DNA from 2 places in the Mesorhizobium sp. B2-6-1 genome. Region 2 is predicted to be linked to the other one. Evidence: predicted binding sites of a transcription regulator. Region 2 holds the regulator's gene; the other holds the start of a gene.
The links. Region 2 encodes LexA, which represses DNA repair genes until DNA is damaged. Its sites were predicted from a motif close to TGTTCNNNNTGTGTTCNG; they were not measured.
Positions count from the first base shown of each region.

Region 1: the regulator LexA is predicted to act here: its motif matches at 4,634-4,651, upstream of FJ443_RS02385 (metallopeptidase family protein).

Region 1 covers NZ_VFUH01000001.1:455,180-467,370, reverse strand. The annotation lists gene FJ443_RS02400 (error-prone DNA polymerase) at 1-2,141, opposite strand, end outside; gene FJ443_RS02395 (DUF6504 family protein) at 2,138-3,613, opposite strand; gene FJ443_RS31535 (hypothetical protein) at 3,555-4,610, opposite strand; gene FJ443_RS02385 (metallopeptidase family protein) at 4,860-5,282, shown strand; gene FJ443_RS02380 (TetR/AcrR family transcriptional regulator) at 5,302-5,931, opposite strand; gene FJ443_RS02375 (hypothetical protein) at 6,102-6,779, shown strand; gene FJ443_RS02370 (DUF1737 domain-containing protein) at 6,766-6,972, opposite strand; gene FJ443_RS02365 (CoA ester lyase) at 7,028-7,924, opposite strand; partial or broken gene FJ443_RS02360 (ATP-binding protein) at 7,988-8,110, shown strand; gene FJ443_RS02355 (FAD-binding oxidoreductase) at 8,138-9,304, shown strand; gene FJ443_RS02350 (SRPBCC domain-containing protein) at 9,365-9,868, opposite strand; gene FJ443_RS02345 (SRPBCC family protein) at 9,909-10,355, opposite strand; gene FJ443_RS02340 (metalloregulator ArsR/SmtB family transcription factor) at 10,355-10,666, opposite strand; gene FJ443_RS02335 (GNAT family N-acetyltransferase) at 10,757-11,176, opposite strand; gene leuD (3-isopropylmalate dehydratase small subunit) at 11,329-11,934, shown strand; gene FJ443_RS02325 (hypothetical protein) at 12,004-12,191, shown strand, end outside.
Region 2 covers NZ_VFUH01000005.1:160,718-172,908, forward strand. The annotation lists gene lpxB (lipid-A-disaccharide synthase) at 1-1,044, shown strand, start outside; gene gltA (citrate synthase) at 1,124-2,452, opposite strand; gene gltX (glutamate--tRNA ligase) at 2,635-4,059, opposite strand; gene FJ443_RS13295 (ComEC/Rec2 family competence protein) at 4,163-6,613, shown strand; gene lexA (transcriptional repressor LexA) at 6,607-7,350, opposite strand; gene FJ443_RS13305 (TetR/AcrR family transcriptional regulator) at 7,688-8,479, shown strand; gene kynU (kynureninase) at 8,476-9,723, shown strand; gene kynA (tryptophan 2,3-dioxygenase) at 9,787-10,623, opposite strand; gene FJ443_RS13320 (AMP-binding protein) at 10,620-12,191, opposite strand, start outside.

The DNA of each region.
Region 1 (12,191 bases), on a different contig from region 2:
TAGCCCTTGCCGACCATGCCGTCGATCATGCGCCGGCGGTAATTGCCGATCGTGCCGGTGCGCTTGAAGGTGGCCATGGCGCGGCGCAACTCGTCGGCCTCGCCAGGCTTGAAGCCACCGGCCACGATGGCGATGTTCATCGCCTGTTCCTGGAACAGAGGAACGCCCAGCGTCTTGTGGAGGATCGCCTCCAGCTCCGGTTTCTGATACTCGGGCTGCTCCTTGCCTTGCCGGCGGCGCAGATAGGGGTGGACCATGTCGCCCTGGATCGGGCCGGGCCGCACGATCGCCACCTCGATGACAAGGTCATAGAATTCTTTTGGCTTGAGACGCGGCAGCATCGACATCTGCGCGCGCGATTCGATCTGGAAGACGCCGATCGTGTCGGCGCGACCGATCATCTTATAGACCGGCTTCGCCTCTTCCGGCAGGGTGGCAAGGACATAGGGCTGCCCGTAAGGGTCTCGCGCCTGCGGATAATGGTCCGTCAGCAGAGTGAAGGCGCGTTTGAGACAAGTCAGCATGCCGAGCGCCAGCACGTCGACCTTGAGGATCTTGACCGCGTCGAGATCGTCCTTGTCCCATTCGACCATCTTGCGTTCCTCCATCGCCGTCTTGACGATGGGCACGATCTCGTCGAGCCGGTCCCTGGTGATGACGAAGCCGCCGACATGCTGGGAGAGGTGACGGGGAAAGCCCATGATCTCGTTGGCACGCTCCATCACGTGCCGCGATATGGGGTCGGCGCGATCGAGGCCGCCGGCCCGGGCTTCCTTCTCGCCGAGCTCGGAGGTCGACCAGCCCCAGATCGAGCCGGAGAGCGATGCCCTGACATCCTCGGACAGGCCCATCGCCTTCGACACTTCGCGCAGCGCCGAGCGGCCGCGATAGCTGATGACGGCGGCGGCCAGCGCGGTGCGCTTGGAACTGTATTTCTCGTAGATATATTGGATGACCGTCTCGCGCTTCTCATGCTCGAAATCGACGTCGATGTCGGGCGGTTCGTTCCTCTCCTCGGAAATGAAGCGTTCGAACAGCGTGTCGATTCGCTCCGGCCCGACCTCGGTGATGCCGAGGCAGAAGCAGACGACCGAATTGGCGGCCGAACCGCGCCCCTGGCAGAGAATATCCTGGCTGCGGGCGAATTTGACGATGTCGTGGACGGTCAGGAAATAACGGGCATAGTTCAGGCGCTCAATAAGGGCGAGCTCTTCCTCGATGCGCCTCGTCACCGATTGCGGCACGCCCGAGGGATAGCGCCTGGCCGCCCCCTCCCGCGCCAACCTTTCCAGCTCCGCCTGCGGGCCGAGCCCTGATTGCGTCGGCTCGTCGGGGTAATTGTACTGAAGGTCGCTGAGCGAGAAGGTCAGCTCCTGCGCGAAGCGCAGCGTTTCGGCCAGTGCCTCCGGGTGCCTGCGGAACAGGCGCGCCATCTCCAGCGGCGGTTTCAGATGGCGCTCGGCATTCGCCGTGAGTTCCAGCCCGACCTCCGAAACGGGAATGTTGAGACGGATCGCGGTCAGCACGTCCTGCAGCGGGCGGCGTTCGGCCGTGTGGTAGAGGACGTCGTTGGTCGCCATCAAGGGCAGGCCGGCCAGATCCGCCATCGCCGCCGCCTGCTCGATCCTGAAGCGGTCGTTTCCCGCGTAGTCGGGCGAGACACCGAGCCGCAGGGCCCCGCCGAAATGGTCCTTGAGCTGGCGAAGCAGGGCAAGGCTGTCTTGCGCGCCTGTCGCCAGAGCGGGCAGGACCGCCAGCGACATCAGTTCGCCCCATTCGAGAAGGTCGTCGCGCCGCAGAAGGGTCGCGCCCTTTTCGTTCTCCTCGCGCAGATTGGCTTGCGTGAGCATGCGGCACAGATGTCCCCAGCCCTTGCGGTTCCGCGGATAGGCGAGAATATCAGGCGTGCCGTCGCAAAAAACCAGCCGGCTGCCGGGGTGGTAGGCAAGCGTCTCGACCTTGGCCTGCTGCCAGGCGCGCACCACGCCCGCCACCGTGTTGCGGTCGGCGAGCCCGATCGCGGAGAACCCCATGAGCTTGGCCGCGACCACCAGCTCCTCCGGCTTGGAGGCGCCGCGCAGGAACGAGAAATTCGACTGGATGCCGAATTCCGCATAGGGAATGGCGGTCAGCGCGTTCATGCGAAGACCCCGTGCAGGAACCAGCGCGGCGGGATTTCAGAGCCGCCATAGAGACCTTGCCGGTAGAGCCAGTAGCGGCGGCCGTCGGCATCCTCGATGCGGAAATAGTCGCGTGTCGACGCCGCTTCGTCGCTCGAAAATTCACGCCACCATTCCGGCGCGATGCGTTCAGGGCCTTCGGCGCGGGCGACCCTGTAGAGCGCACGCCGCCAGCGGAAATTCAGCGGCGGTCCCTCGGGCATTTCGGTGGCCGGCACCTCAATCGGCTCGGGCGAGCGGAAAAGCCGGATCGGCCGCTCCGGCGGGAAGATGGTCATCGGCGCCTGCATCCTGTCCGGTTTCTTCGGCGGCGTGATGCGGCGCGGGGTTTCCGTGAAGGGGATGGTGGCGACGGCACGCTCGGGCAGATGGCTTTCCACGACGACCGGCTTGAGAACCGCGCCCTCGCCGAGCCGGGCGCGGATGCGGTCGGCGAACAGCGCGATATCGGCGCCGTCGTCGGTCGTTTTGCCTGTCAGGTCGGCCTGCGGCATGTCGAAGGCCGCCGCCGCCAGCACCGAAAGCCGCACCAGGTCGAAGCCATAGCCGGCATCGATATGCTGCTCGAGGGCGGCCAGCCGCTCATGGAACAATTTCTGGATCAGCCGGGGTTCGCGCATCGGTCGCGACGTGCCGAGCGCGATGCGGCTGACGGCGCCGTCGACGCGGAACAAGAGCAGCGCCAGGCTTCTCGCGCCTTCGCCGCGCCGCTCGAGGTCGATCTTCAGGGTCGTCGCCAGCATGCCCACCAGCCGTTCTATGTCCTCTGTCAGCGTGACGGGCTCGGCCAAATGGCGTTCGACCGAAAGCGGCGCGACGGGCAGGCGCGGCGACACCGCCTCGTCGAGACGGCCGAGCGCCTGGTCGAGGCGCAAGAGCAGGGAGGCACCGAAGCGGCGGGCGAGCGGCGCGCGCGGCGCGGCCATCACCGCGCCCGCCGTGCGCAGGCCAACACTTTCCAGGCTGGCGCGGGTTTCCGGCGCGATGCGTAGCGCCGCCAGCGGCAAGGGCGCCAGGAGCGCTTCCTCCTCGCCGCCGGCAACGATGCGGTCGCCGCAGAACCGCGCCGCCGCCCAGGCGGCGCCGGGTGTCGCGGCAAGGCCGGCACGGACGTCGAAGCCCTGATGGAAGAAGCGCGACAGGATCTCGTCCAGCATGGCGCGTTCGCCGCCGAAAAGATGGGTGCAGCCGGTGACGTCGAGGAACAGGCCGTCGGTCCCGTCGAGCGCCACCAGCGGGGTATAGCGGTCGCACCAGTCCGCAAGGCCTTCGAGCAGGCGCCGGTCGGCTTCGGCATCGGCCTCCATTATGTCGATCGACGGATGCATGGCGCGCGCATCGGCGATGCCCATGCCGGGCTTCAGATGCAGCGCCTCAGCCCGCTCGTCGAGGGCTAAGATGCGCTGCGCGTTGCTGTCGCGATGGCTGATCACCAGCGGCCGGTGATCCGATGGCCGGGAACGCCAGGACCGCCCCAGGCGCTGCCGCAGGATCCGTTCGGCCGCGAGATAGGGAAACCACAGGGACAGGATTCTTTGCTCGTTCTTCCCCAATCCGTCTTTCATCGAATATGCGTTCATCGGGGTTCCACTCCAATATGAATTGTCCTGGCAGGGCCGTGCGGCTCTTGCCGATGCTGATGGTGAAGGCGGGGCGGCCGATCGAGCCGGCAAGCGGCCCGGCGACCGTGTCGCGCGGCCCTGCCGGCGCCGGCGAGACGATGAGGCGGACGGGCGCCGCCGTCGGTTCGGGTTCGGCCGCCTGCCGCAGCAGGAAGACCGGCCGGCCGGCGCTCTGCGCGCGGGCGTGCAGCCGGCGCGTCGCGGTCAGGTCCAGCCGCTGCGGATTGCCGCGGACTTCAAGGATGACGGCGGCGAGCGCCGTCATGCGGGCCGCCTCCTCGGCGACCCACAGCGCATCGGCGAGCCTTGGCGCCTCGGAAAACAGCAATTGCTCCGGCTCGATGCCGAAGGCGGCGTGAAGGCCCCGGGCATAGGGAAAGCCCGCCTCGCGAAAAACCTCCTGGGTGCCGATCCACAGCACCGGCAATCGCGGCCCTTGCTTGAGGATCAGGCTGGGCTTGAGGATCAGGCTGGCGAGCGACAGGGCGAAGCCGGCGACCGCTCCGGCATCGCGGGTCTCGACGCCATGGATTTCGCTCAAGGCCGCTTTCGGCAGGCCGCCGCCCAAATCGCCGCCCCAATCGCCACCGAGGGCGGCATCGAGCCGGCCGATGCCGGTGCGCAGGAAAGCATCCGGCCTGGCCACGGCGATGCCGCGCCGGACCACGGTGCGGTCCGCGGCGGCCATGCCGGCGTCGGAAACCGCGCCGGCCGGCGCCTGCAGGCGCTCGGGCAGCGTTCCTTCGATCTTCGCGATCTGGCGGCGCAGGGCAAAAACAGTCTCCCGCGCCACGGCGCTCATCGCCATGACGGTCAGTGTCCACTCACAATTGTTCCTGTTATGTTCTTATAGATTCCAGAGGCGACCCAAAGAGTCAAGCAGACTCATGGGGAATTTATTCCTCTCCGATAAGAGGGCCAACATTGGTCGGACAGCCGGCCGCGCCTCAAGCCATGCGAAACGGCTCCCGGTGCCGTAAGCAATCCTGGGGTTGGCCGCCGCGTCATTTGCCGATTGTGGCCCAAAAGCCTATATGCCGGGATCAAAGGACAAAGCATGGCCCGCATCTACAAGACCCGCATTTGGCACGACCAGCTTTCGCCGTCGATGGACGAGATCGAGTTCCTGGCGCTGGAGGCCTACGCCCATCTGCCCGAGGATTTTCGCAAGCTGACCGGCGAGATCGTCATCCAGATCGCCGAGTTCCCGACCGACGAGATCATGGACGACCTGTCGCTGGAAACGCCCTTCGACCTGCTCGGCCTATTCGAGGGACGCGGCATTGCCGAGCGCTGGAACCCGCAGACCGGCGAAGGCCCGAACCGCATCACGCTCTATCGCCGCGCCATCCTCGACTACTGGGCCGAGAACGAGGAGACTTTGGGCGACATCGTCACCCATGTGCTGATCCACGAGATCGGCCACCATTTCGGCCTGTCGGACGACGATATGGAGAAGATCGAAGAGGCAGCCGAGTGACCGGTTCTACGTCAGGCCGTCATTTCACAATGAGTGTGATGAAATGTTTTAATACGTTCTGCACAGTCTGCTCCCCGGTATGTCCTGCCACTGCCCATTGCGCAAAATGTCCATCAATGTACATGCGTGCGAGCCCGTAGACGAGCGCCCTCGCGGCTATCTGGGTCTCTGCCATGTCGTCCGACCGGAGCATGTTTCGCCGCTGTGCTTCTGCCATTGACGCTTCCATCAGCGAACGCACCGCTTCATTATCGTGACGCAGCGACTCCGAAGCATCCCAATCAATAAGATTGCGTGTCGAGATGATCTGGAAGTGGGTGGGGTTTCGAATTGCCCAGCGCAAATAGGCGATTCCAACAGCGGCAAAGCGTTCGATCGGATCGTCCGTCGCAACCTTCTCGACCGCATTCGTGATCTCCGAGCGGAATCGGCTCATTGCCTGCTCCGCGACAGCCGTCATCAACGCGGTCTTGTTGCTGAAGTGACGGAATGGCGCGCCGGGGGAAACCCCGGCACGTTTTGCGGCTTCGCGCACGCTCACATTGTCGGGGCCGCCTTCCTCGACCAGTTGAACCGCGGCATCGATCAGGACCTCCCGCAAATTGCCATGGTGGTAACCAGTGCGATGAGGCGCCTTGGCTTTTGCCATCTCTTTCCCTTCGTTCCGTGGAGCAGCTTCCCGCCTCTGTAGCATGATTCCGCGATTTATGTAATCGCCGTTTACAATCCCGGCCAGAGGATGTAAGCAGTGATTACTGATGGGATCGGAACAGGCCTACGGTCTTCGCGGCTCCCGAACTCCCAGCTGAGGAGACGAACATGCTCGCCAGAACAGCCCCACCCCGCCCGCAATCGGTCATTTCGCATCAGAGTCCAGCCGAAGAACTTCAGCAGGAGAATTTCGCGATTGTTCAGTCGAGCGCGACTGTGCCCAGCCTCACGCTTTATCGGCTTGCCGCCGTCGCCGGGATGGGAAGCGCGCTTATTCTTCTGGTCAACGCGGCTAAACGCAGCTCGCTCATCGCGACCACCGATCTGACGCAACTTCTCGCACCAGTCGCCGAGATATTGGCACTTGGCCTCGTCGTAGGCCTGTTTCTTGCGTTTGGCCGGCGCGCGGGGCTGTTCGGCACTATCGCGTTTGTCATCAACTTCGTTGCGTTGGCAAGTTTGGTAGGCGTGGAAGCAGTGATCAATCTGGTATTTTCGAAGCTTCCGCTCACAACCATCGTCGAGCTGCGAGCCGGACCGCTCGGTCTGGCTCTGGTCGCCAGTTCGGTTCTTTTTCTGGTTGGAACGCTCGCGTTTGTAATCTCTCTCGCCGTTGCAAGAGGCGTGCCGCGCATTCCTCTCGCTCTTTATCTCATTGGCGCGGTGCCGATCGCGCTTCGTGCGTTCGTTCCGGAGCTGGCTCTTGACCTGGGCTTGGCGATGCTTGCGGCATCGATCGCCTGGCTGGCGGCGTGGCTGTGGATGCGAGGGGCTACCAGTCGCTGAGCTTGGTGTCCGGCCCGTATTCCTGGCCCTCGACATCCTTCACCACGGCCTGGCCGCAGCGCATGGTCTTGGTCTTCTTGTCGTAGGCGTAGGTGGGGGAGCCGAACAGGTGCCAGCCCTTGTTCAGCGCCGCCGTCACCTTGTGACAGAAGCTGGCGTCGTCCGGAGCGGTGAGAAAGCGGTAGAGTTTCATCATTCAATTCCTGTCGTCAGTCCATCGCCCGCGATCGGCAATCCAACACGGCACATCATGCGCCGACGGCCGCCGCCTTCGCCAGCAGTTTTTCGGCCTGCGCAAGGTGCAGCCGTTCGACCATCCTTCCCTCCAGCGCAATCACGTTCTTGCCGGCATTTTCCGGAAGCGCAAAGGCCTCCTTCACCGCGCGGGCCTTGGCCACCGCCTCCGCCGATGGCGCAAAGGCACGGTTCGCCGCCTCGATCTGGGCGGGATGGATGAGCGTCTTACCGTCGAAGCCCATGGCGGCCGCTTCCGTGCATTCGCGGCTGAAAGCATCGAGCGCGCGAAAATCGTTGAAGACGCCGTCGACGATATCGAGATCGCCGGCACGCGCCGCCAGCACCATCTGCATCAGCCACGGCAGGAGATAACGCCGGTCCGACGTCGCCATAATGCCGGTGTCCTTGGTCAGGTCATTCGTTCCGGCAACGAAACAATCAAGCCGCGAGGCAGGATCGCGGCCAAGTTCGGCGATGGCGCCGACATTGAGCACGGCCTTCGGCGTCTCGATCATCGCCCATAGTTTCACGCTGTCGGGGGCGGAATTGTCGTCGAGCACGTCACCCGCCTCGAGCACGTCGCGGGGCGTGTCGACCTTGGCCAGCAGGATGCCGTCCGGCTCCGCCTTGGCCGCCGCCAGCAGGTCGGCGCCGCCCCATTCGCTCGAGAGCGCATTGATGCGCACCACCATCTCGCAGCGCCGGCCACTATGGTTGGTATCAGGACGATTGCTGAAGATGCCGGCCAGTTTTTCGCGCGCCGCGACCTTCTCGGCCGGGGCGACGGCATCCTCCAGGTCGATGATGACGGTATCGCAGGCAAGCTGCGCCATCTTGGCCAGCGCCTTGTCGTTCGAGGCCGGGACATAGAGCACCGAGCGGCGCGGGCGGTAGGGATCGGTCGTCATGCCAAATCTATGCCGCCTGCCGCGGGTTGAGGCAAGGGAGCAGGCGGCCTCGCGCGGTGCTCTACCGGGGGCACCGGCATGGGGCTCGGCATCGTGCTGGCCCTCCTGAAAGCGCAGGATGGCACGATCAGGCTGGTTGACTCCGAGCGCGGCACGCGCTTCGAGATTGTTTTGCCGGTCGCGTAAGGACGCCGGCAGCGATCGGAGAAAAAAGTGCGCTACGACATCATCATCATCGGCGGAGCCATCGTCGGCTCCTCGATCGCCTATTATCTGCGCGAGGAGGGCTTTTCCGGCTCGATCGCGCTGGTCGAGCGCGACCCGCAATTTTCCCACGCGGCGACGACGCTATCCATGGCCTCGATCCGCCAGCAATTCTCCATTCCGGAAAATATCCGCCTGTCGCAATTCACGCTGAAACTGTTCCGGCGGCTGAAGGAAGAATTCGGCACGGACGCCGACATCGGTTTTCGCGAGGGCGGCTATCTTATTCTCGCCGGCGAGGCCGGGCTGCCGATCCTCAGGGCCAACCACGAGGCACAGCTTGCCGAAGGCGCCGACATTTTGCTGGAGGACGCCGAACAGCTCGTGCGCCGTTTTCCATGGCTGTCGGCCGAGGGCATCACCGCCGGCGCCTATGGCCGCAGCGGCGAGGGCTGGTTCGACGCGCATGCGATGCTGATGCTGTTCCGCAAGGCGTTGCGTGAGAAGAAGATCGACTTCATCAATGCTTCGGTCACCGGCATCGAGCGGCAGGGTGACCGCGTTACCGGCGTCAGCCTCGACAATGGCGAACGGCTCGAGGCCGGCATCCTCATCAATGCCGCAGGGCCGAACGCCGGCAAGGTCGCCGCACTCGCCGGGCTGGCGCTGCCGGTCGAGCCGCGCAAGCGCAACGTCTTCGTCTTCGAGGCGCGCGAGAAATATGCCGACATGCCGCTGCTGGTCGACCCGTCCGGCATCTATGTCAGGCCGGAAGGCTCGGTCTATCTCACCGGCGGCGCCGAGCCGGAGGAGGGCGACGGCCCGGCCGATCCCGCCGATTTCGACGTCGACTGGCCGCTGTTCGAAGAGGTGATCTGGCCGGTGCTGGCGACCCGCATCCCGGCCTTCGAGGCGATCAAGCCGACGCGCGCCTGGGCCGGTCATTACGACTACAACACGCTCGACCAGAACGCGGTGATCGGCCCGCATCCCGAAGTCGGCAATTTCCTCTTCGCCAACGGCTTTTCCGGCCACGGCCTGCAGCAGGCGCCCGCCGTGGGCAAGGCGCTGGCCGAGCTGATCGTGCATGGTGGCTACCGCACGATCGATTGCTCCCCCTTTGGCTACGAACGCGTTGCCGAAGGGCGGGCGTTCCGCGAGTTGAATGTGATTTGAGCCGAGTCAAGGTCCCTCTTTGACGCTGACATCAAAACGGTCTGCACCGCCACCAGTCGGCTAAGCCGCCACTCGGCTTCCCGCACCCAAATACGCCTGTAGCCAGCCCAGCACGCGTCCCCAGCCCTCGGCATGTTCGGCCGCCGCTTCGGCCAGCCCGGCGAAGCCGCCATGGCAGATGGTGAGGCGCGTGCCCGCGGCGGTTGGTTCCAGCAGCCAGGCGACCGTCGTTTGCCGGCGGCCAAGCGTCGGATGGTCCCAGGCATAGGCCCTTGTCTGCACGATCCGGCGCGGCACCTCGATATCGAGGAATTCCCCGTTGGCCGGCAGCTCGCTGCCGTCGGCTCCACGGACCGTGACGGCCCATCGGCCGCCGGCGCGAGGGTCTGCCGACCATTTCACCATCCGGTAGGTGTCGGCGGACCCCCACCATTGTTCGACCTCGTCGGAGATCAGCGCGCGGAAGACGCGCTCGGCCGGCGCGCCGATCTCGGCCTGGGCCATGACGGTCTCGCCATTGGTCATGCTCTGCACGGCTGATGTTGGCACTGGAACATGCATCATCGATGCCTCCGGATGATTGTTTCGCTCGGAAACGATGATTTCAGCCTTTCGACGCCGGCCGCGACAGGCCCTGCCCGGTTTCGAGCAGGCTTTTCAGGCTCGACAGGACGAGCGGCCAGCCCTTGCCGACATGCTCCAGCAGCTTGTGCGGGCCGTCGGCCGCATGGGTGACGGCAAGCTTCATCATGTCGCCCTCCTGCTCGATGACGAAGGTGCAGGTGGTGTAGCCATCGGCCTTCACGTCCGGCATGAACTCGTTGCGCCATTTGATCACCAGGCGCCTTGGCGGATCGACTTCGAGGATCTCGCCGCTGTCGGTCACCCGGCCGTCGGCATAGACCATCTTCCACGCCGAGCCCTTTCTCCAATCGCTCTGCATATGGGCGCCGAGAAAATATTGCTCGTGGAATTCCGGTTCGGTCAGCGCCTGCCAAAGCTTGTCGGGCGTGGTGCGGATGTAGGTCACATAAACGAAGGCGTTGCTCATCAGTCTTCCCTTTCGAGGCGTCTCTTCAGATCGCCGAGGGCGGAGAGCCGCCCCCGCTCGAATTTGCCGATCCAGCGCTCGGCGATCTCGTTGATCGGAACCGGGTTGAGGTAGTGCTCCTTCTCGCGCCCCTTGCGGATTGTGGTGACAAGGTTCGCCTCCTCGAGGATCGCCAGGTGCTTGGTCACCGCCTGGCGGGTCATATCCATCTCAGCGCACAGCCCGTTCAGCGTCTGCCCGTTCCTGTCATGAAGGCTGTCCAGCAATTGCCGGCGGGTCGGGTCGGCCAAAGCGCGAAAGACGGCGTCCATGCTCATGGCTCTAATATGCAACCATTTGGTTGCATGTCAAGGCGACATGTCATGCCAACGGCTGCTGGATCCGGCCACAGGAGAAAAATGTCAGCGCGTGCGGGAGAACCAGAAGGCGTCGGCCATGCGCATCATGCCGATGCGTTCGTAGAAGCCGGCGGCGTCGGGCACGGAAACCAGGCTGATGGCGACGGACGGGCCGAGCTGCCGCCGCGCCTCGTCCATCAGTCCCTTGCCGATGCCGAGCCCCTGCGCCGATCCGGAAACGGCGAGATCGGAGATGTAGCAGACCCAGGAGAAGTCCGTCACGGCCCTGATGACGCCGACCAGCGGCTTGCCTTCGGTATCCAGCCGCGCGGTCAGCACCAGATTGGCGCCCGACAGCATCGCCCGCAGCCTGTCGGCATCATCGACGGGACGGATCTCGCCAAGGCCGGAGTCCACCAGCACGCGGCGGAATTCGGCGACATTGAGCGCGGGTTCGCGGGCATAGAGGATTTTTTCAGCCATCACATCCAGACTGCACCATCGGGCCGCGAATTCGAAGCCGTTTGTGCGGCACCCGTGCCGACGCGCGCGAACACCTGCCTTTTATTTGTCGCCGGCTTTGTGTAAACCGGGCGCCAGCAATCCCCCGCAATGCCAGGAAGACGGGCAAGACCATGGAAAAATTCACCAAGCTCACCGGCGTCGCCGCGCCCATGCCGATCGTCAATGTCGACACCGACATGATCATCCCCAAGGATTATCTCAAGACGATCAAGCGCACCGGGCTCGGCAGCGGCCTGTTCGCCGAGATGCGCTACAAGGACGACGGTTCGGAGAATCCGGATTTCGTGCTCAACAAGCCGGCCTACCGCAAGGCGCAGATCCTCGTCGCCGGCGATAATTTCGGCTGCGGCTCCTCGCGCGAGCACGCGCCGTGGGCGCTGCTCGATTTCGGCATACGCTGCGTCATCTCGACCTCCTTCGCCGACATCTTCTATAACAACTGCTTCAAGAACGGCGTGCTGCCCATCACCGTCAGCCCCGAGGATCTCGACAAGCTGATGGACGACGCTTCGCGCGGCTCCAACGCCACTCTGTCGATCGACCTCGAGGCCAAGGAGATCCGCGGGCCCGACGGCGGCGTGGTCAAGTTCGACCTCGATGACTTCAAGCGTCATTGCCTGCTGAACGGCCTCGACGATATCGGCCTGACGATGGAGAAGGCCGGCGCCATCGCTTCGTTCGAGAAGAAGAACGCCGAGCTGCGCCCCTGGGCCTGAACGGCGCGGCTGACGACATCGGCCCGGCCGTCGCTGGCCGGGCTTGCGGCGGCTGAAGGAGGAACAGTCATGACACGCCCGCTTCTTGCCAGCGCCTGCGCCCTGGCCATGACCGTGGCGACGATGGCCGGCGCGCATGCGCAGGCCGAGACGCCAGAGGCGCAGCCACCGGCGGCAAGCGAGACGCCGGCTACGGATGAGGGAGCCGCCGACGTTTCCGACGACGACAAACAGGCGCCGGTCCCGTTCGAGGGCGG
Region 2 (12,191 bases):
CTGCAGGCGCTCGGGCTGGTCTCGCCGTTCGACGCCGGCGAGATCGCGCTCATGGGCTTCAGCGCCATTCTGCGAGACCTGCCGCGGCTGATGCGGCGGATCGGCCAACTGGCCAGGATGGTCGCGGATGAGAAACCCGACTGCCTCATCACCATCGACAGCCCCGACTTTTCGCTGCGCGTGGCCAGGAAAGTGCGCGCGGCCAACCCCACCATCCCGATCATCCACTATGTCTGTCCCAGCGTCTGGGCATGGCGGCCGGGCAGGGCGGTGGCGATGAAGCCCTATGTCGACCACATCCTCTGCATCCTGCCGTTCGAGGTGAAGGAGCTCGGCAGGCTCGGCGGACCGCCAGGGACCTATGTCGGACATCGTCTCACCCATGACACGGGCGTGCTCTCGGCAGCCAGGACGCAGGCCCAACCGCGGGATCTTTCGCCGGATCGCCTGAAGACGCTGCTCGTCCTGCCCGGCTCGCGACGCAGCGAAGTGCGGCGGCTGCTCGAGCCGTTTGGGGAGACCGTGTCGATGCTGCGTGCACGCGGGCATCGCCTGCGGCTGATGTTGCCGACCGTGCCGCATGTCGCCGATGTCGTGCGCTCGGCGGTCGCTCGCTGGGACGAGAAGCCCGAGATCATCCTCGACGCTGAGCGAAAGTGGCAGGCCTTCGGCAAGGCTGACGCGGCGCTGATCGCGTCCGGCACGGTTTCGCTTGAACTGGCGCTGTCCGATGTGCCGATGATCTCCTGCTACCGGCTTGACCCTGTTGCGCGCATCGTGGCGCCATATCTCGTTTCGGTCTGGTCGGCGCTGCTACCCAATCTGATATCGGATCGGGCGCTGATCCCGGAATTCTACAACGAGTATGTCAAGCCGAACAATCTGGCCCGCCAACTCGAAGCGCTGTTCGCCGACACAGGCATGCGCAGATGGCAGAAGGACGGGTTCGCCGAGATCGCGCGGCGCATGACAACCGCCAAGCCGTCAGGCGACATCGCCGCGCAGGTGGTGATGGGGTATATCAAGAGAGTGAGTAGTGAGTAGTGAGTAGTGAGTAGTGAGTAGTGAGTAGGATTACCGCTCTTTCCCTACTGACTACTCACTTTTATTCACTTCTTCCTTTTTACCGCTTCGCGATCGGCACGTAGTCTCGCTCCGGCGCGCCGGTGTAGAGCTGGCGGGGGCGGCCGATCTTCTGGCGCGGATCCTCAATCATCTCCTTCCACTGCGCGATCCAGCCGACGGTGCGGGCGACGGCGAACAGCACGGTGAACATGGTGGTGGGGAAGCCCAGCGCCTTCAGCGTGATGCCGGAATAGAAGTCGACATTGGGATAGAGCTTCTTCTCGATGAAATAGGGATCGGTGAGTGCGATCTTCTCCAGTTCCATGGCGATGTCGAGCAGCGGATCGTCCTTGATGCCGAGTTCGCCCAGCACCTCATGCGCGGTCTTCTGCATGATCTTGGCGCGCGGATCGTAGTTCTTGTAGACGCGGTGGCCAAAGCCCATCAGCCGGAACGGATCGTCCTTGTCCTTGGCGCGGGCGATGAATTCCGGAATATGATCGACATGGCCGATCTCGCCGAGCATGTTCAGCGCCGCTTCGTTGGCGCCGCCATGCGCCGGGCCCCACAGGCAGGCGATGCCGGCGGCGATGCAGGCGAACGGATTGGCGCCAGACGAGCCGGCGAGCCGAACGGTAGAGGTCGAAGCGTTCTGCTCGTGGTCGGCGTGCAGGATGAAGATGCGCTCCATGGCGCGCGCCAGGACCGGGTTGATCTTGTATTCCTCGCACGGCACGGCAAAGCACATGTGCAGGAAGTTGGCGGCGAAATTCAGTTCGTTCTTCGGGTAAATGAAGGGCTGGCCGATATGGTATTTGTAGGCCATGGCCGCGATCGTCGGCATCTTGGCGATCAGCCGCATCGACGCCACCATGCGCTGGTAAGGATCCGAGATGTCGGTGGAGTCGTGATAGAAGGCCGACAGCGCGCCGACCACGCCGCACATCACCGCCATCGGATGCGCGTCGCGGCGGAAGCCGGTGAAGAAGCGCGACATCTGCTCATGCACCATGGTGTGGCGCGTCACGCGGTAATCGAAATCGTCCTTCTGCGCCTTGGTCGGCAGTTCGCCGTAGAGCAGGAGATAGCAGACTTCCAGGAAGTCGCCATGTTCGGCCAACTGGTCGATCGGATAGCCGCGATGCAGGAGAATGCCGGCGTCGCCATCGATGAACGTGATCTCGGACTCGCAGCTTGCCGTCGAGGTGAAGCCGGGATCGTAGGTGAAGGCGCCGGTGGTGCTGTACAGCGTGGCGATGTCGATGACGTCAGGCCCGACTGAACCACTTCGCACCTTGAATTCGTGCGTCTTGCCGGCGAATTCCAGCTTTGCCGTGGCTTCCTGGGTCTTGCCGCCCAGTTCCCGTCTTGTCGCAGCTTCGGTCATTGCAAACTCCTTCTTGTTTCCTCATGCCGGCAAAGGCAAATTCTGCAAAGCGACACGTCGAAGTCACCGAATGCGCGTATTCGCGACCGCATTTTAGGAAGTGCGTGCCAGATTGGGCCAAGGCTCAATGTTGCACTGCGAAACGCGCCTTTCAATGCCAATCTTCTTGGGCCAGATTGCTCCTAATCGATTTGATCGGCGATGCGCGCCAGGCTCTCCTCGCGACCAAGCACGGCGAGAACGTCGAACACGCCGGGCGAGGTGCTCTTGCCTGTCAAGGCGGCGCGCAAGGGCTGGGCGACGGCGCCGAGCTTGTGGCCGCCGGCCGTCGCATAGTCCCGGATCGCGGCTTCAGTCGAGGCCGCCGTCCAGTCGCCTGAAACCGCCTCGAGGGCGTCGCGAGCGCCACGCAAAATCTTGCGCGCCTCGTCATTGAGCAGCAGGGCTGCCTTTTCGTCGATCGGCAGTGGCCGCGCGGCTAACAGGAAGGCGGCGCCGTCGACAAGTTCGACCAGCGTCTTGGCGCGCTCCTTCAGGCCCGGCAGCGCTGCCAGCAACTGCGCCCTGTTCTTGTCGTCGAGGCGTGCGGCCATCGCCGGGCCGCCCTCGAGATAGGGCAAGGTGGCAATGAAGATATCGAACAGCTCGGCATCGCCCATGCGGCGCATATGGACGCCGTTCAGCGCCTCCAGCTTGGCGAAATCGAAGCGGGCGGCGCCCTTGTTCACATCGCCGATGTCGAACCATGCGATCATGTCCTGGATCGACATGATCTCGTCGTCGCCGTGGCTCCAGCCGAGCCGAGCCAGGTAGTTGAGCAGCGCTTCGGGCAGGTAGCCCATGGCGCGGTAGGCCTCCACGCCCAGCGCGCCGTGCCGCTTCGACAGCTTGGCGCCGTCGGCGCCGTGGATCAGCGGTATGTGCGACATTGAAGGCACATCCCAGCCCATGGCGTTGTAGATCACGGTCTGGCGGGCGGCATTGGTCAGGTGGTCGTCGCCACGGATGATGTGGGTGACGCCCATGTCGTGATCGTCAACGACGACGGCATGCATGTAGGTCGGATTGCCGTCCGAGCGCAGGATGATGAAGTCGTCCAGATCCTTGTTGGGAAAGCGCACGTCGCCCTGGACACGGTCATGCACCACCGTCTCGCCTTTGGTCGGCGCCTTGATGCGGATCGCGCCCTTGACGCCAGGAGGCGCCTGCGAAGGGTCGCGGTCACGCCAGCTTCCGTCATAGCGCGGCGGCAGGCCCTTGGCCCGCGCCGCGTCGCGCATTGCCTCAAGCTCGGCAGGGGTCTCGTAGCTGTAGTAAGCCTTGCCCATGCGCACCAGCTCCTCGGCCACCTCGCGATGGCGCGGCGCGCGCTCGAACTGCGAGACGGCGTCGCCGTCCCAGGTGAGGCCGAGCCAAGTCAGTCCTTCGAGAATGGCTGCTGTCGCCGCATCGGTGGAGCGCTCGCGGTCGGTGTCCTCGATGCGCAGCAGCATCGTACCGCCGGTGTGCTTGGCGTAGAGCCAGTTGAAGAGCGCCGTACGCGCGCCGCCGATGTGCAGGTAGCCGGTGGGCGAGGGGGCAAAACGGGTGACAACCTTGTCGGACATACAACTCTCGGGAAACGTCTGGAGCGGGGTGCGGATCACACGCACTTTCGCGCGTCGCGCGTTCATGTAGCATAGGGTGTCGAGGGCGCAAGGGGCAGACCCGATGGCTGGAGCGGGCAGGGGCGCGGAGGAAGGCGAGGACGTCGTTGCCGGCGTCAGCGAACGCTCTTTTTTTGCCACGCCCGCGCCCGCCTCATTGCCGCTGGCGTTGTCGCCCCTACAGCAGCCGAGCAAGTCGCCGCCGGCGGATGTTTCCACGCCGCCCGGCATTCCCGCAGCCGGCGCGGCCGTGCGTCTGCGCCGTGAGTTCGGCCGTGCTTCATGGCCTCGTCTGCGCAACGGCGTGGCCAGAGCGTCCGAGCTCGAACTCGATCGGGGCATAGCCTTCCTGCTCGTGCCGGTGTTCCTGGCATGCGGATCGATCGCCTATTTTTCGCTGGCGGCGGAGCCGGGCTTTGCCAAGCCTGTCGCGGTCGCGATCCTGATGTCGCTGTGCGCGCTCGTTTCACGCTCATGGCCGAAAACGCATCTGTGCTTCATGGCGGCGCTGTTGTGCGCGCTCGGCATGCTCGCCGGCAAAGTCGAGACGTGGCGAGCGGGAACGCGGATGCTGGGCTCGGAAATCTCCACGCAAATCACCGGCCGCGTCGTTTCGGTCGACCAGATGGAGACCGGGCGCATCCGGCTGACCATCGATGTGACATCGACCGCGCGGCCGAAACTACTCTACGCGCCGGAGCGCGTTCGCCTTTCGGCACGCAAGGTGCCGGCTGAAGTGACGGCCGGTTCGCTCGTGACCGGCTATGCCAGGCTGTTGCCGCCGACCGGACCGGTGCGGCCGGACAGCTACGACTTTTCCTTCGACAGCTACTTCGCCGGCATAGGCGCCAGCGGCTTCTTTCTCGGCAACCCCAAAATCGTCTCAGCCGATGACAGGCCGCTGTGGGCCGCCCTTTCAGCCGCCATCGAGAGTGCTCGCGAAAGCATTGCCGACCATATCAGGGGCAGCATCGGCGGCGCCGAGGGCGAGATCGCCGCGGCGCTGATCGTGGGTGTGCGCGCCGGGATTCCCGACGAGATCAATGAAGCGATGCGACGCACCGGCATCTACCACATCATCTCAATTTCCGGGCTGCACATGGCGCTGGTCGCCGGCACGGTCATGGGTCTGCTGCGTGGCGGCTTCGCGCTGTTCCCGAATTTTTCCTCCCGCCGGCCGGTCAAGAAATACGCGGCCGCGGCGGCACTTTTCTCCATCGCCGCCTACCTCGTCATTTCGGGCGTCGTTGTCGCCGCCGAACGCAGCTTCATCATGCTGGCGGTGATGCTGATCGCCGTTCTGTTCGATCGGGCGGCACTCACCATGCGCAATCTGGCTATTTCGGCGATCGCCGTCATCGTGGTGTCGCCGCACGAGGTGGTAGGGCCGAGCTTCCAGATGTCCTTCGCCGCCACCGCGGCCCTGGTCGGCGCCTATGCCGGCTGGTCGGATCGCAAAGCCGACAAAGCGCGGACCCCGCCGCCGCAACGGACCTTGCCTGGCCTGCTGACGCGAAAATTGCTGCTGGCGACAGGTGGGCTGGCGATGACCTCGATTATCGCGGGAAGCGCCACGGCGCTTTTCGCCATCTGGCATTTCCAGCGCGTGTCGCCGCTCAGCCTGTTCGCCAATCTTGCCGTCATGCCGATCGTTTCGGTCGTGATGTTCCTTGCGGTTGCCAGCGCGCTGCTGATGCCGTTCGGGTTCGATGGACCATCCCTTTATCTGATGGGCAAGGGACTGACCGCGATGATCGCCATATCAGGATGGATCTCGCAACGCTCGCCGGTCGACGCGGTCGGGTTGATTTCGCAGCAATCCGTCCTTCTGGTGGCGATCGCCCTGGTCATCGCGACGATGGCCACGACATGGCTGCGGCTGGCGGCACTTCCCTTCGCGCTCGCCGGCCTGTTGACCGTCTCGGACACGCGCACGCCGGACGTGCTGATTTCGGAGGATGCCCGCCTGGTGGCGTTGCCGATCGGCGGCGGCGAGCTCGCGATCAACCGGGCGCGCCCGAACGAATTCACCGTCGATAATTGGAAACGCGCGCTGAAGTCCGAAACCATCGTTGCGCCGGAACTGTTCGACAGCGGAGACCGACAGTTCGACATCTTCGATCCCGCGCAACTTCCGGCGGGAGCGCCTTTCTATTGCTTCACGGGCCTGTGCATGGCCCGGCATACCTCGGGGGCGATCATCGCGCAGGTGGAGGATCGCAAGGACGCCTGGAGGGCCTGCTCCTATGCGGATCTGATCGTCATCAACGACCCCGCGGGCTACGATCCCTGCCACAATCCGCTGGTTCTCGTCATCACCAAGCGGCAGCTCGCTCGCAAGGGAAGTGCCGCCGTCTTCTTCGACCAGCAATCGGCGACGGCACCGGCACGGGTCAGCTTTGCCGTCGACAGGCCATATCGGCCCTGGCACGAACAGCGGAAATTCTCACGCGAGGCAAGGGGACTGCCGCCTTACCGTAAACCCGAAAAGCCCACCGCCGACCCCGCTCAGTAGCGCCTGATCAGGCCGACCAGCTTGCCTTGCACCTTGACCCTGTCCGGTCCGAAAATACGTGTTTCATAGGCCGGATTGGCAGCCTCGAGCGCAATCGAAGCACCCTTTCGGCGGAAGCGCTTCAGCGTTGCTTCCTCCTCGTCCACCAGGGCCACGATGATCTCGCCGGGACTTGCGGTGTCGGCATTGCGGATGATGACCGTGTCGCCGTCGAAAATGCCGGCCTCGATCATCGAATCGCCCTTGACCTCCAGCGCATAGTGTTCGCCGCCCATGATCATGTCAGGCGGCACTGAAATGGAATGCGTCTGATGCTGGATGGCGTCGATCGGCACACCCGCTGCGATGCGACCCATGACCGGGATCGACACCGCTGAAACCGCGTCGTCGTCATTGCCGGCAGCGGGCAGACGCGAAGACGTCGCCGGCTTGATCTGCCGGCTAGGGCTGCTGCCCTGTCCGAGGCTGCCCTGGATGACGCTCGGGGAGAACTTCTTTGCCGCGTTAAGACCCGGCGCGATCGAGTCCGGCAGGCGCAGCACCTCCAGCGCGCGCGCCCGGTTGGGCAGGCGGCGAATGAAGCCGCGCTCCTCCAACGCCGTGATCAGCCGATGAATTCCCGACTTGGAGGCGAGGTCCAGCGCTTCCTTCATCTCGTCGAAGGACGGCGGAATGCCGCTTTCCTTCAGCCGTTCATGGATGAACATCAAGAGTTCATGTTGCTTGCGCGTGAGCATGGCGGCCCCCAAAGGCATTGCACGAAGGGTCTGGAACCAGAATCAGAAAACAAACCCAGAACAAACACTATCTGTTCCAGTTGTGTTCCGCAACCATTTAAAGTTTAATGAATTTGTTAAGGCGACGGAAACGAAATGCCCTCCCGCAGCCAGCATCCTGCCAGCGCGGTCCGTCGTCAATGCGCTCCCGGGCCCTTTGAAACTATTTTGGTTAATGGCCTGTGGCCCGACCGGTCTCCACTCTTGGCACAAGCCTGCAAGCTGGGTGACCGGCAGGTGCGGGGTGCGTTTGGGCGGATTAGAAACCCCTGCGGCTCGTGAACGAAACGAAACCAAAATGCCAACTTCCGCCGGAAAACGGCCAGACACCACCACTGGTCGCGACGGGCTGCGTTCGTTCGTTCGCTTGACGAACCGTATAATAATGTACGGTTTTCGAAGAGGAACACCAATGACCACGCCGAAGCAGGCCGCGCGACGCGAACGGATAGAGGAGGCCGCCTATGCGGTGCTCCGGGAAGCCGGCTACAAGAGCGCCTCCCTGCTTGCTATCGCCAAGCGGGCATCGGCCTCGAACGAAACCCTCTACAACTGGTACGGCAACAAGCAGACCCTGTTTCGATCCTTGATCGAAGCCAATGCGGGAGAGGCAAGGAAGCTGCTGGAGGACGCCCTTCACCAGGCGCGCGATCCGCTCGAAACCCTGAACTTGCTCGGGCCAGTCCTGCTGACCCTCGTGACGGGCGACAAGGCGGTGGCGCTCAATCGCGCCGCGGCCGGCGACGTCAACGATACAGGCACGCTTGGCCAATCGATCGCGCAATTCGGCCGCAATACCATAATGCCGCTTGTTGGCGACCTGCTTCGAACCGCAAGTCGGGCCGGCCCGATCGCCTGTGACGATCCTGCCGAAGCCGCCGACATCTACATCAGTCTTTTGATCGGCGATCTCCAGGTTCGCCGGATCGTTGGGGTGCTCGAGGAACTGCCTCGGGCGGAAATCGAGCAAAGATCGAACCGGGCGTTCACCCTGTTCTTGCGCCTCTATGCGGCCAGCCCTTGCCCGGGCGGCAAAACAGCCGGCCCGTTTCCAGGGCGCTCTTCTCACCGAGGAACATCGCGACCATGAGCAAAATTCCCGATCTCGCAGCGATCGAGGCAATGGACACCGCGGATCCGCTGCGTGCCATGCGTGACCGCTTCACCTTGCCCCAGGGGGTGATCTATCTCGACGGCAATTCGCTGGGCGCCGCTTCGCCAGCCGTGTTCGGCGAGCTGCAGAAGGCCGCCACGCAGGAGTGGGCGCAGGATCTCATCCGCGCCTGGAACACCGCCGGCTGGTTCGACATGCCGGTCGAACTCGGCGACCAACTCGGGCGCCTGATCGGGGCCGCCGCCGGCCAGACGGTGGTCTGCGATACCACCTCGATCAACATCTACAAGGTGCTGCATGCGGCACTCGGGATGCGGCCGGACAGGTCAGTCATCATCGCCGAGGGGGACAGCTTTCCGACCGATCTCTATATGGCCGAAGGCGTTGCCTCGACGCGGCCGGGCACGGTGCTGCGGCTCGAGGGTGTCGATGCGCCGACCATAGAAGAACTGATCGACGAGCGGGTCGCGGTCATCCTGGTCAACCACGTCAACTACAAATCCGGGCAGTTACGCGACATGGCCGCGCTGACGCGGACGGCACATGATGCCGGCGCGCTGATCGTCTGGGATCTCTGCCATACCGCCGGCGCCTTGCCGGTCGAGCTCGACCGTTCGAACGCCGATTTCGCCGTCGGCTGCACCTACAAATATCTCAATGGAGGCCCAGGTGCCCCGGCCTTCATCTACGCGGCCGAGCGCCACCATGGCGATGTCCGCCAGCCGCTCAGCGGCTGGTGGGGCCATGCGCGGCCTTTCGCCTTCGAACAGGGTTTTGCTGCCGGCACAGGCATCCGCCGGTTTCTCTGCGGCACGCAGCCTGTGCTGTCGATGCGCGCGCTCAAAGGGGCCCTCGATGTCTGGAACGACGTCGATATGGCAGAGGTGCGCAGGAAGAGCATCGCATTGACCGATCTGTTCATCCAGCTCGTCGAGGCAAAATGCGGCGCCTACGGCCTCGAACTCGAAGGCCCGCGCGACGGCAATGAGCGCGGCAGCCAGGTGTCGTTCCTCCACCCGCATGGCTATCAGGTGATGCGGGCCTTGATCGAGCGCGGCGTGATCGGCGATTTCCGCGCGCCATCCACGATTCGCTTCGGCTTTACGCCGCTTTATGTCGGCTATGTCGATGTCTGGCAGGCTGTCGAGGTGCTGGAAGACATTTTGCGCACGGACGCGTGGCAGGAGGCGCGTTTCGCCGTCAAGGCGGCGGTGACTTAAGAGCCTGTCGCTCAGAAAAGCGCAGCGGGTTCGGGATAACGATATGCAGTCGGCAAAGCTACGTCAGAGCCGGGTGCGGACCTTCCACAGCTCCGGGAACAACTCCACCTCCAGCATCTTCTTCAGGTAGGACGCGCCCGATGTGCCGCCGGTGCCGCGCTTCATGCCGATGATGCGCTCGACCGTGGTGACGTGGTTGAAGCGCCAACGGCGGAAATAATCCTCGAAGTCGACCAGCTTCTCGGCGAGTTCGTAGAACATCCAGTAGCGCTGCGGGTCGCGGTAGATGGTCTGCCAGGCGACAAGGACCTCTTCGTTCTCGGTCCGCGTTTCGCGCCAGTCCGTACGCCTTGCGTCGGCGCCGATGTCGAAGCCGTTGCGGGCGAGCAGCAGCAGCGTCTCGTCGTAGAGCGACGGTTGCGCCAGAATCGCCTCCAGTTTCTCGCTGAGGTCCGGCCGGTGTTTGTGCGGTCCGAGCATTGCGAGATTGCGGTTGCCGGCCACGAACTCGATGGCACGGTACTGCCAGGACTGGAAGCCCGAGGACTGGCCGAGCGCATCACGAAACTCGGTGTATTCACTGGGCGTCATGGTGCGCAGCACGTCCCAGGCATTGTTGAGCTGCTCGAAGATGCGGGCGACACGCGAAAGCATCTTGAAGCTCGGTTCGAGACGGTCGGCGCGGATGGAGCGGATTGCTGCGCCGATTTCGTGCAGCGCGAGCTTCATCCAGAGTTCCGACGTCTGGTGCTGGATGATGAACAACATCTCGTCATGGGCTGACGAAAGCGGATCCTGCGCCTCGAGCACCTTTTCCAGATGCAGATAGTCGCTGTAGGACATGCGCTCCTTGAACGACATTTCCGCGCCCTCGGCGGACGGGTCGTAGGGCTTGCTCAATTGATCTTCTCCGCGCGCAGCCGGAAGCGCTGGATCTTGCCGGTCTGCGTCTTGGGCAAAGCGGCGATGAATTTTACCGAACGCGGATATTTGTAGGGCGCGATCATGGCCTTGACGTGATCCTGCAGACGCTTGACGGTCATTGCGTCTGGCGCCACGCCTTGCACGAGCACGACATGAGCCTCGACGATCTGACCGCGCTCGGCATCCTCGGCGCCAACCACCGCGCATTCGGCGACATCGGCATGCGCCAGCAGCGCCGCTTCGACCTCAGGGCCGGCGATGTTGTAGCCGGCACTGACAATCATGTCGTCGGAGCGCGCGGCGAAGTGGAAGAAACCGTCCTCGTCCTGCCAGAACGTGTCGCCGGTGAGATTCCACCCGTCGCGGACATAGTCGCTCTGCCTGGCATCGGCCATGTAGCGGCAGCCGGTCGGTCCCCGCACCGCGAGCCTGCCCGCGGTGCCGCGCGGCACTTCGCGCATTTCGTCGTCGACGACGCGCGCCTGATAGCCGCCAACGGCCTTGCCGGTGGAGGCAGGCTTCATGTCATCGAAGCGGTTGGAGATGAAAATATGCAGCATTTCCGTGGCGCCGATGCCGTCAAGGATCGGCTTTCCGGTTTTCTCAGTCCATTCCTCGAAGACCGGCGCGGGCAAGGTCTCGCCGGCCGAAACGGCGACGCGCAGCGACGATAAATCGGCCCCTTCGTCCATGGCCTTGAGCATTGCGCGATAGGCGGTGGGCGCGGTGAAGGAGATCGTCGCTTTGTAGGTTTCGATGATGTGGACCATGTTGGGTGGCGTGGCCTGTTCCAGCAGCGTCGCCGCGGCGCCGAAACGCAGCGGAAAGATGGCGAGCCCGCCAAGGCCGAAGGTGAAGGCCAGCGGCGGCGAGCCGACGAAGATGTCGTCAGGCGTCACCTGCAGGATCTCGCGGGCGTAGGCGTCGGCGATGATCAGGAGGTCGCGGTGAAAATGCATCGTCGCCTTCGGCACGCCTGTCGTGCCTGAGGTGAAGCCGAGCAGGGCGACGTCGTCACGCCCGGTCTGCACCGCAGTAAACGTCACGGGCTTGTCGAGGGCGGCGCGATCGAGCTCGGCGTCATGGTTGGCGGTGCCGTCGAAACCGATGACCTGCTTGAGGAACGCGCTGTCCTTGGCGCAGGCGGTCATCTCGTCCATCAGCCTGGTGTCGCACAGCGCTGTCGTGATTTCGGCCTTGTCGACGATCTTGGCGAGTTCGCCGGCGCGCAGCATCGGCATCGTGTTGACCACGACGGCGCCGACCTTGGTGGCGGCCAGCCAGCAGGCCACCATTGCGGGGTTGTTGGCCGACCGGATCAGTACCCGGTTGCCTGGCTTGACGCCGTAATTCTCGACCAGCGCATGCGCCAGCCTGTTCGTCCAGTCGGATAATTCCTTGTAGGTACGGCGGCGGCCGTTGCCGATCAGCGCGGTGTGGTCGCCCAACCCTTTCTCGACCAGCCTGTCGGTCAGTTCGACGCCGGCATTGAGCCGTTCGGGATAGTCGAAGCCGTCGAGCAGGAAGTCCGGCCATTGATCCGG